Regions from separate parts of the Cobetia sp. QF-1 genome, predicted to be linked through region 2. Evidence: predicted binding sites of a transcription regulator. Region 2 holds the regulator's gene; each other region holds the start of a gene.
What was found. Region 2 encodes FNR, which switches genes on or off when oxygen is low (the NO sensors DNR and NnrR bind a similar motif). Its sites were predicted from a motif close to TTGATNTANATCAA; they were not measured.
Positions count from the first base shown of each region.

Region 1 (3,246 bases), on a different contig from region 2:
CCGGTGTGATGACGGCTGGCGGTACCGTGGATGCGCCTATCGGCCGCCATCCCAAGGACCGCAAGCGCCAGGCAGTCACGCACAGTGGCAAGCTGGCGATCACGCACTATCGCGTGGTTGAGCGCTTCCGCGGCCATACCCATGTCCGCTGCAAGCTGGAGACAGGGCGTACGCATCAGATTCGCGTGCACATGGCGCATCAGCGCTATCCGTTGGTCGGTGATCCGGTCTACGGTGGTCGTTTCAAGTTGCCGCCGGGTGCCAGTGATCCACTGAAGGAGCTGTTGCGTCAGTTCCCGCGTCAGGCGCTGCATGCACGTCGCCTTGCCTTCATTCACCCGATTACCGGCAAGGAAGTTGAATTCCGCGCCGAGATGCCGGGTGACATGCTGGTACTGATCGACTATCTCAAGGAAGACATCGCCCGCTGATTTTGTGCTGGCGCTGTGACGGTCGAGGAAAAATGCCGATTGTCACAGTGCTGGCTCAAGGAGATGACATGCACGACAGCCAGCGCCCGACCCTGATTTTGCCGGATTGGCCCGCACCCAGTCCGGTGCAGGCCTTTGTCACCACGCGCGAGAGTGGCCCAAGCCAGGGCCCTTTTGCCGGCTTCAATCCCGCGCTGCATGTCGGTGATGACCCGATAATGGTGGCGCGGGTGCGGGAGTTGCTGGCGGCAGAAGTTGATGATGGCCGCCCGTTGGCCTGGCTCGATCAGGTGCATGGCACTCAGGTCATGGATGCCTTCGAGGTCTGCCACGGTGAGGAGCATTCTGAAACAGTCGTAGCGCCGCGTGCAGATGCCTGTGTCAGCACCGGTACGGGACAAGCCTGTGTCGTGATGACGGCGGATTGCTTGCCGGTATTGTTCTGCGATCGCCAGGGCACTCGCATCGGTGTGGCACATGCTGGCTGGCGTGGATTGGTAGAAGGTGTGCTCGAAGCCACGGTTGCGCGGCTCGGGGAAGACCCTGGTGAGCTGATGGCTTGGTTAGGGCCGGCCATCTCCAATGCGCAGTTCGAGGTGGGCCCTGAAGTACGAGATGCTTTTCTGTCTGATCAGCCAGCAGCGGAAGATGCCTTCGAAGCTAGCCCTTATCGGTTGGGTCACTATATGTGTGATCTTTACAAGCTGGCACGTCTGCGACTTGAGCGTGCTGGTGTTGGCCATGTCAGCGGTGGGCATTTCTGTACTGCATCAGAACCGCGCTTCTACTCCCACCGTCGCGATGATGGTGTGACAGGGCGCTTGGCTACCGTTATCTGGCTGCGCTGAATTGCCTTGATGGACTCGTTGGGATTAGCTCGCATGAGCTGATAGCGATTATTGTCCGCACAACGCCCCACCCACTTGAATGATTCAGGTGGGTGGGGCGTTGTTGTTTTTACCAGAAGGTGCTCTCGAGGTGATCTGGATCAGGAAAGTCACCATGTATGCTGCATTGCCGCGAAAACTCCCTTGAAAGCCACTGGGCAGCCCCCATCTTGAGTGTCAGATACGAATTGTTACAGGCGAAGCTCCTGAGAAAAGGAGTACCGCCATGACTCTCAGGAGAAGCACCATGCGCATAGATAAACTGACCAGCAAGCTACAGAACGCATTGGCCGATGCTCAGTCCCTCGCCGTCGGGCGTGGCCACAATGAAATCCATCCTCAGCACTTGTTGCTGGCGTTGCTGGAGGACCGTGATGGTGGCCTCAAGGCACTGGTTAACAAGGCCGGTGGTGATGCTACAGCGCTGATGAGTGGCCTGAGGCGTCAGCTGGATGATCTGCCAACCGTCTCACAGTTCGATGGCAACGTCGCACCTTCTCAGGCACTCGGCAAGTTGTTGAATCTCGCGGACCGCGAGGCCCAGAAGCGCGGCGACCAATTCATTGCCTCCGAGCTCGCGTTGCTAGTCGCGCTAGAGCTGGGCGGTGATCTTGGCAAGCTGTTCATCTCTTCCGGCGTCAAGAAACCAGCACTGGCATCGGCGATTGATGCCCTGCGTGGTGGTGAAGCCGTGGGGGATGCAGACGCGGAGAACAATCGCGAAGCGCTCAACAAGTACACCATGGACCTGACCGAACGTGCGCGTGCCGGCAAGCTGGACCCTGTCATCGGGCGCGATGAAGAGATTCGTCGCACGATTCAGGTATTGCAGCGCCGCACCAAGAACAATCCGGTACTAATCGGTGAGCCGGGGGTGGGAAAGACGGCTATCGTCGAGGGGCTTGCCAGTCGCATCGTCAATGGCGAAGTGCCGGAAGGTCTCAAGAACAAGCGTGTGCTGTCACTGGACATGGGCTCGCTGCTGGCGGGGGCCAAGTTCCGAGGGGAGTTCGAGGAGCGCCTCAAGTCGGTGCTCAAGGAGCTGTCGCAGGAAGAAGGGCAGGTCATCCTGTTCATTGATGAGCTGCATACCATGGTCGGCGCGGGCAAGGCCGAGGGCGCGATGGATGCCGGCAACATGCTCAAGCCGGCGCTGGCGCGTGGCGAGCTGCATTGTGTCGGTGCCACCACGCTGAATGAATATCGCCAGTACATCGAGAAAGATGCTGCATTGGAGCGTCGTTTCCAGAAGGTACAGGTCGACCAGCCCAGTGAAGAAGACACCGTTGCCATTCTGCGCGGCTTGAAAGAGCGCTATGAAGTGCACCACGGTGTCGATATCACTGATAGCGCCATCATTGCGGCGGCACGGTTGTCCTCGCGCTACATCACGGATCGCCAGCTGCCGGACAAGGCGATTGATCTGATTGATGAGGCGGCCTCACGTATCCGCATGGAGCTGGACTCCAAGCCGGAGGAGATGGACCGTCTCGATCGTCGCCTGATCCAGCTAAAGATGGAGCGCGAGGCGCTCAAGAAGGAGACGGATGAAGCCGCGCTCAAGCGTCTCGATGCCCTGGAAGTGCAGATCACTGAATTGGAGCGTGAATACGCGGACCTCGATGAAGTCTGGAAGGCCGAGAAAGCCAGCATTCAGGGTGCGGCCCAGTTCAAGGCTGAGCTTGAGCAAGCACGTATCGATCTTGAGCAGGCACGACGCGCAGGCGACCTCAGCCGCATGTCCGAGCTGCAGTACGGTGTGATCCCCGGGCTTGAGAAACAGATCAGTGAGGTGGGTGAGGGTGAGGCAGACACCTCGACTCACGTATTGCTGCGCTCCAATGTCACTGAGGAAGAGATTGCCGAGGTTGTCTCGCGTTGGACCGGCATCCCTGTTTCCAAGATGCTTGAAGGTGAGCGTGACAAGC
Region 1 is NZ_NBVS01000012.1:98,529-101,774, forward strand. It holds gene rluD (23S rRNA pseudouridine(1911/1915/1917) synthase RluD) at 1-431, shown strand, start outside; gene pgeF (peptidoglycan editing factor PgeF) at 500-1,279, shown strand; gene clpB (ATP-dependent chaperone ClpB) at 1,566-3,246, shown strand, end outside.
Region 1: a site for FNR is predicted at 1,410-1,423, ahead of clpB (ATP-dependent chaperone ClpB). Genes of this name have one in related genera too.

Region 2 (3,246 bases):
AGTTCGATGCACCGAGTGGCATCGTCTGGACGCCAGAAGAGCTGTCGTCACCAGAACAGGCTCGGTTGGGGCTGATGACGCGTATGCATCAGCGTTTGGCGCCTGAACTTGAGCAAGGCAGAAGTCTGAGTAACGTCAAGAATACATTCGTGCGTCACGAGCTTGAGGCCTTGAGCGCCGTGCGAGGCTTCGCGGCCAGTTTGATGCCAGAAGTCACGATCATCGCACTGGATGGCGGTGATGGTGGTAGCCCGCAGCTCTTCAGTGTCTTGCGCAATTCGGCACATGCCAATATCACCAGCCTGTTCGATGAGGCGGCCAATCGTCGTCCACAGGAAGACTCACTCGATGTGTTGCGTGGCGTGGCAGGAGATTATCCGAATGCGTTCTGGCATCTGACGCCCGAAAGGCTCGATGGCCTGGCGGAGCGTGTCGCGGCGCTCGAGGATGAGGACGATTATCGTGCCCTGATGGCTGATGTCGGGATACGACGTACGGACCCGCGCTTCTGGGAGTTCTCGGACAGCGTACTGCGTGCCAACTACGCTGATCGCCCGGTGGAATCTGGACTGCTGGATTACAACCGGTTGCAGAACCGCTAGCGCGCACGTTCGCCACTGGTGCATCGAGAGTGGTCAACATGCTGAAACGCCGAGGCCCGTCACGATATCGTGACGGGCCTCGGCGTTTCAGGGGCAAGCAGTTGGGAGGGCTTGATCAGTGTGTCTTTAGCGTCCGCCCTGACACTCACCTTCCGCCAGCTCGATCAAGCCATCCAGGTGCAAGATGTGCACCTCGCGCGCCTGTATGTCTACCAGCCCCTGGGTTTGGAAGCGAGTCAGGATACGGCTGACTGTCTCCACTGCAAGCCCCAGATAGCTGCCGATATCAGCACGCGCCATCGAGAGCCGAAAGCTGTAGGGCGAATAGCCACGGCGGCGGAAGCGTTGCGAGAGATTGACCAGAAAGCTGGCTAGACGCTCATCGGCAGTCTTGCGCGATAAAAGCATCATCATGCGGCGATCTTCGTGCAATTCTTTACTTAGGCTCTTGAAAATCTGAGTGCGTAGCTCGGGAAGTTGCTCAGAGAGCGCGTTGAGACGATCGAAAGGGATCTCACACACAGTGGTCGTTTCCAGCGCTACGGCAGTGCCGGAGTAGCAATTGCTATCGATGGCGTCCAATCCCGCCAGCTCACTGGGAAGATAGAAGCCGGTGAGCTGCTCTGCGCCGCTGTTCTCGGTCGTGATCTGTTTCAGACTGCCCGAGCGCACTGTGAACACGCAGTCGAAAGTCTCGCCCTGGGTGAAGAGTGTTTCGCCCTTTCTGAGTGGTGCGCGCCTGCGAATGATGGCATCAAACTGATCAATGGCTTCCATGTTCAGCGCCAGCGGTAGGCACAGTGAACTGAGCGAGCAGGTCTGGCAGCGAGCTTCATGTGCGCGTAGTCGATGAGATGCCAGTGCGTTGGCCGTCATGGTGACTCTCCTGGGGCATAGCGTCGAAACCCGTGGGGGCGAGCTTCTGATGGGGGCGTCCGAGCACAGCACGATATCTGAGGGGGATTCCGTTTCCACTCCTCCTTCAATCAGAGGGCCCTGAGTGGGGCGACCTCCAATGAGTGCCGTGAGTCTTATCAACTATATTAGTTTTGGCTTATTTTGTCGTGCAGCATACGGCATTTGATATTCACAACGTTAGGCGCACTGACAGGGCAATAGGCAAGCTGCGACGCCTTGCCTCATGCATCATCTTGGCTCATTAACTCGCACCTAATAGTATTGCGAGGGCAGTGAGTAGGGTCATCAGGAATAGCAGGCTCCAAAGGCGTGGCAGCGGCGTGTCTGGCTGATGCACGCCGTCGATGCGATGTTCTTCTGGTGGGCCATCGCCTTCAGGGTCGCTTGCGTTCGCTTGGTGGCGTGCCTGACAGCCGAAGAGTAGCAATGCACACAGCGCGAGGCTGCCGAGGCTGATAACACCTACCCAAATATTCCAGAACACTGCCAGGTCGGCGCCTCCCAGTAGGCTCATGGCGTATCTCCTGTCTGTTTTCTTGATTCTTCAGTCTGTCCTGATGCGGCTAGTGCTGTATCTGACGAGGTGTGGTTTTGAGAGGAGTGACGCAGATAGGCGAGCAATGCAGTGGCTTCAGCCACGCCGCGTACCTTGCTGGGCGCGGCGAGAATTTCGTCATCGCGATAGGGCGCCCCCAGCGCTTGCAACTTACGCATGCGGGCCGCAATGGTCTGGCCGGTCAGTGCCTGCTCGAATAGCCACGGATAACCGGGCATCGAGGAATCAGGCACCTTGGTACGAGGGGAGTACAGATGAACTCGCTGCCAGGCCTCGTCATGCTGCAAGGGTAGACGACTCAGGTCTGGCCCATGGCGAGCATTGCCCCACAAGGAAGGGCGATCGAACGCGAGGTCGCTTGATGTCTGGGCCGCGCCGTAGCGAGCGTAGTCGCCGGGTAGATCGCGCACCACCCGCGTATGGCATTGCTGACAACCCTCACGGCGGTAGATGTCGCGCCCTTCCAGCGCCAGCGCATCCAGTGGCTTCAGCCCATCGGATGGAGTGGAAAGCGTGGTCTGAAAGCCCAGTGGTAGCAACTGGGCCAAGGCGCCAAGGCTCATCGTTATGAGGCACAGCGCTGTCATCAGCCCAGCGTGACGTTCAAGCAGCACATGTCTCATGCGGGATGTCCTCCGCGTGACAGTTCTCGATCTGTTGAAGAGTTAGCCAGTGCCTGTGCGACATTGGCGGCCATCAACAACATGCCCATCACCCAACAGCTCAGGCCTGCCAATGTAACCAGCATCGGAGTGCGCGCAGTCGCCAGTATCTCGTCAAGCGCATATTGCGGGCTGCCATCCGCGGCCAATGCATGCCACATCTCAGCTTGCTGCAGTGTGGTCGCCCAACTGGCGCCGACACACAGCAAGGTGCCAACGATGGCCAGGCTTGCATGCAGGGCGATCAAGCGTGTCGAAAATCGATGAGGCAGTCGCGGATAAGGAAGCAGAAAGTAGAGCATGGCCACCGATATCATCGCCATGGCACCGAGTGCATTTGCCGGAGAGAGGCTGCCGGCAGCGCTGAAGGTCAATGCGTTAAGCGGCGCAATCGACAGTAGCGTCTGTTCCAACACCGCAAGGCCATAGAAGACAAGCGCGGCAGCCATGAAGCATCGCAGCGGATCACGCCGCATTGATTGCCAGTCACCATTCAGCGTCAGCAGGC
Region 2 is NZ_NBVS01000003.1:356,307-359,552, reverse strand. It holds gene CFN46_RS08000 (fatty acid cis/trans isomerase) at 1-602, shown strand, start outside; gene fnr (fumarate/nitrate reduction transcriptional regulator Fnr) at 729-1,478, opposite strand; gene CFN46_RS07990 (hypothetical protein) at 1,762-2,034, opposite strand; gene CFN46_RS07985 (cbb3-type cytochrome c oxidase subunit II) at 2,031-2,699, opposite strand; gene CFN46_RS07980 (cbb3-type cytochrome c oxidase subunit I) at 2,696-3,246, opposite strand, start outside.

Region 3 (3,246 bases), on a different contig from region 2:
CTGGCAAGTGGCAGCAGAGGACGTCGATATCCCCAACCGTGAACGCGGTGGCGTCTCGACGGTCTCGCTGCTGACGCTGAAGGATGAAGATGGCCAAACACACCGGCTATACCTCAAACGTCAAACCAACCACTTGGCACGTAGCATAGTCCGTCCTTGGGGAGAGCCTACCTTTTCACGTGAATGGCGCGCGATTCGCCGCTATCACTCGCTAGGCATCCCTGCGGTAGAGGCTGGTTGGTACGGTGAGCGCAAGCAGGGTAAGCACTGGCGCGCCATCCTGATCACCTTTGATCTGACCGGTCGCGATGATCTGGATACTTGGCACGCACGCTGGCCGGAGCTGGATAGCGCGCGTCGCAAGCAAATCATCACTGCCAGTGCTCGCCTGGTGCGTCAGATACATCAAGCCGGGATGATGCATGGCTGCCTGTTCCCCAAGCACCTCTTCCTTAATCGCCTGGAAACATCCTCTGATGCCAATCAGCAGATGGACGCCGTGATCATCGACCTCGAGAAGACGCGGCGTTTCGTGCTGCGCCGCCATGAGTGCCTACGTGACCTCTATGTACTGTGGAGGCGCCTCACACACTGGCAGCAAGACGATTGGCGTCAATTTCTGGCGATATATTGCGACACCGCCCCTCAGTCAACAGAGATCAGCCGCTGGCTGAATCAGCTCGAGTTGCGCAGCCAACGCAAGCGTCACTGAATCAGCACCTTGGTGGCGTGAACACACACTGTGTAGTATGCGCTCACGCCACAGACCTCTTAATACCAAGGTCTCATTAACCTGTCAGAAACATGAACACGGATGTCTCCCAACAGCGCCATTTGGAGTCTCAGCCTCGAGACATTCACGTTTACTGAAATAATCGGTAACATCCGCTAACAAGACGCTATAAATGTTTTCAAACATTGTTCTAAAAAAATGCTTGCCAAACAGAACAGTGTTTCTTATAGTTCGTCTCGTCCCCTGATCGACGCAGCCACGCAGAGTACCCGGCCAAGGCCATACGATAGCGAGGCACTGCTGACAGGAAGCCCACGAGGCTAATGCTTCTAGGAGAATTACATATGAACGCTATCAAGATCCTGACCGCTACTGTTATCGCTGGCACCATGGCAATGGGCGCACAATCTGCAATGGCCTATGGCAAGGGTGATATCTTCCTGCGCGGTGGTGTTGCCAAGGTTGACGGCAAGTCCAACAACGGCAATGGCCTGGTAGCCAAGGACGAATCTGGCTTCGCCGGTTCCGTGGGCTACATGTTCCACGACAAGCTGGCAGTTGCCCTGCAGTCCACTGAAGAATTCAGCACCGATTTCGAAAATGGCGAAGGCAACTTCAGCCAGATGCCGATCAATCTGATGCTTCAGTACTACCCGCTGGGCGGCACTGATGCTCGCATCCAGCCGTATGCTGGTGCTGGCCTGAACTACACCCACTTCTCCAGCGAATCCGCTTACGGACAGAGCATGGACATCGACGACAGCTACGGCGCTGCTGCCGAGCTGGGTGTGGATCTGAAGGTCAACGAATCCTGGGCAGTCAACGGCTTCGCTCGTTATGCCGACGTCAAGGCTGACACCAAGATCAACGGTCAGGATGTCAACGACACCGAACTGGATCCGGTTACCGTCGGCGCCGGTGTGACCTACCGCTTCTAAGTACATCGTTACGTACTTAGGTAAGCAGCGAGATGGCGATACGCTAGACGGTTGATCCGTAAAGTCTTATCAAGCTCTCGTAGAAACGCCGCAGACCTTTCAGGTCTGCGGCGTTTTCGTATGTGTGTTTCAATGACTTACAGCAAGCGCGTCCTCGACATATTTCACATGTCGCTTGCGAAAACTGACCTGTATCAAACGTATATATGTCTTGTTAGACGTGCTCGCAAACCCTTGTCTCAGATCAACTTTTTACTTTCCTCTCTCTCTAGACTGACGGCTCATTCTTTCTCAAGCCAGCCATTCGGGAGCGATCATGCCAGCCATCAAGCCCCTCACCTCTTCTGAGCCCCACCTCGTTTCCCGAGCACAGCAGCGCCGTCAGCGCACAATGCGCTTGCTAGGTTTGGCGACACTTGCAAGCCTGACAGGTCTTGTTGCCACCCCTGCGGTAGCTGCTGAGCAACAGGCAAGTTCGCTCAATTACGGAGCGGATCAGTTCTGGACCCGCATCGGCGTTGCCAAGGTGTCACCCACCAGCGATAACGGCCGCATTGATGCCATTGACGCCGATGTTGATGTCGGTGATGACAGCGCGTTTGCCTTCACACTGGGATATCGCTTCACGGATACCCTCGGGATAGAGCTGCTGGCCGCACAGAACTTCGAGCATGACATCTCACTGAATGGCGAAAAGGCCGGCTCTGTGGATCACCTGCCGCCGACACTGACCCTGCAGTACTATCCGCTCGGTGGAAGCCAGTCACGTATTCAGCCTTATATCGGCGCCGGTATTAACTACACCCACTTTTCTGATGAAACTCTCGACGACGGTACTAAGCTCGAGATGGATGATAATTGGGGGGCAGCCGCCCAGATCGGCGCTGATCTGGTGATCAACGAGCACTGGGCCGCCAACGTCGCCGTCTGGTATCTGGATATTGATTCCGACGTTACCGTCGCTGGCAGCATCCATGACAAGGTCGAGATTGACCCCATCGTGACCATGGCCGGCATCAGCTACCGCTTCTGATCGTCCCGGCACACAGTACGTGGCACACAGCACCCATATCAGACGACAGCGCCCCGCTGGCCTCGAGAATGGCCGGCGGGGCGCTGATGCTTCAAGCCTTGGAAGCCAGCTGATGACCAAAATCTAACGTGGCACTTGTGGCGCCACCGGTGACTTCACTGCCTGTGGGCGATCCAGCGCCAAACCTGCCACCACTAGAGCTGCGCCCGCCACCATCAATGGGCTCCACTGCTCATCAAATAGCCACCATGCCATCAGCGCCGCACAGGGCGGCACCAGAAAGAAGGTACGCGCGACCTGATGTGCCTCGCCACGCTCCAGCATCAGCATCAGTAGCCAGATCGCACCGACCGAGATAGCGATCACCAGCCAGGCAATGGTCAAAAGCAAGCGCGGCGTCGGGTCAAAGGCGAAGCTGCCGACACTGCTCGCCGCCACGACAAAGACACCACCCGCTCCGAGATACTGAAATATCAATCCTTCAACCAACCCCATTCGCCCGCCCACTCGCTTCTGCCACAGCGTGGAGCTCGAAACCCCCA
Region 3 is NZ_NBVS01000001.1:150,085-153,330, forward strand. It holds gene CFN46_RS00690 (lipopolysaccharide kinase InaA family protein) at 1-712, shown strand, start outside; gene CFN46_RS00695 (OmpW family protein) at 1,078-1,671, shown strand; gene CFN46_RS00700 (OmpW family protein) at 2,063-2,704, shown strand; gene CFN46_RS00705 (DMT family transporter) at 2,828-3,246, opposite strand, start outside.
Region 3: a site for FNR is predicted at 1,856-1,869, ahead of CFN46_RS00700 (OmpW family protein). Genes of this name have one in related genera too.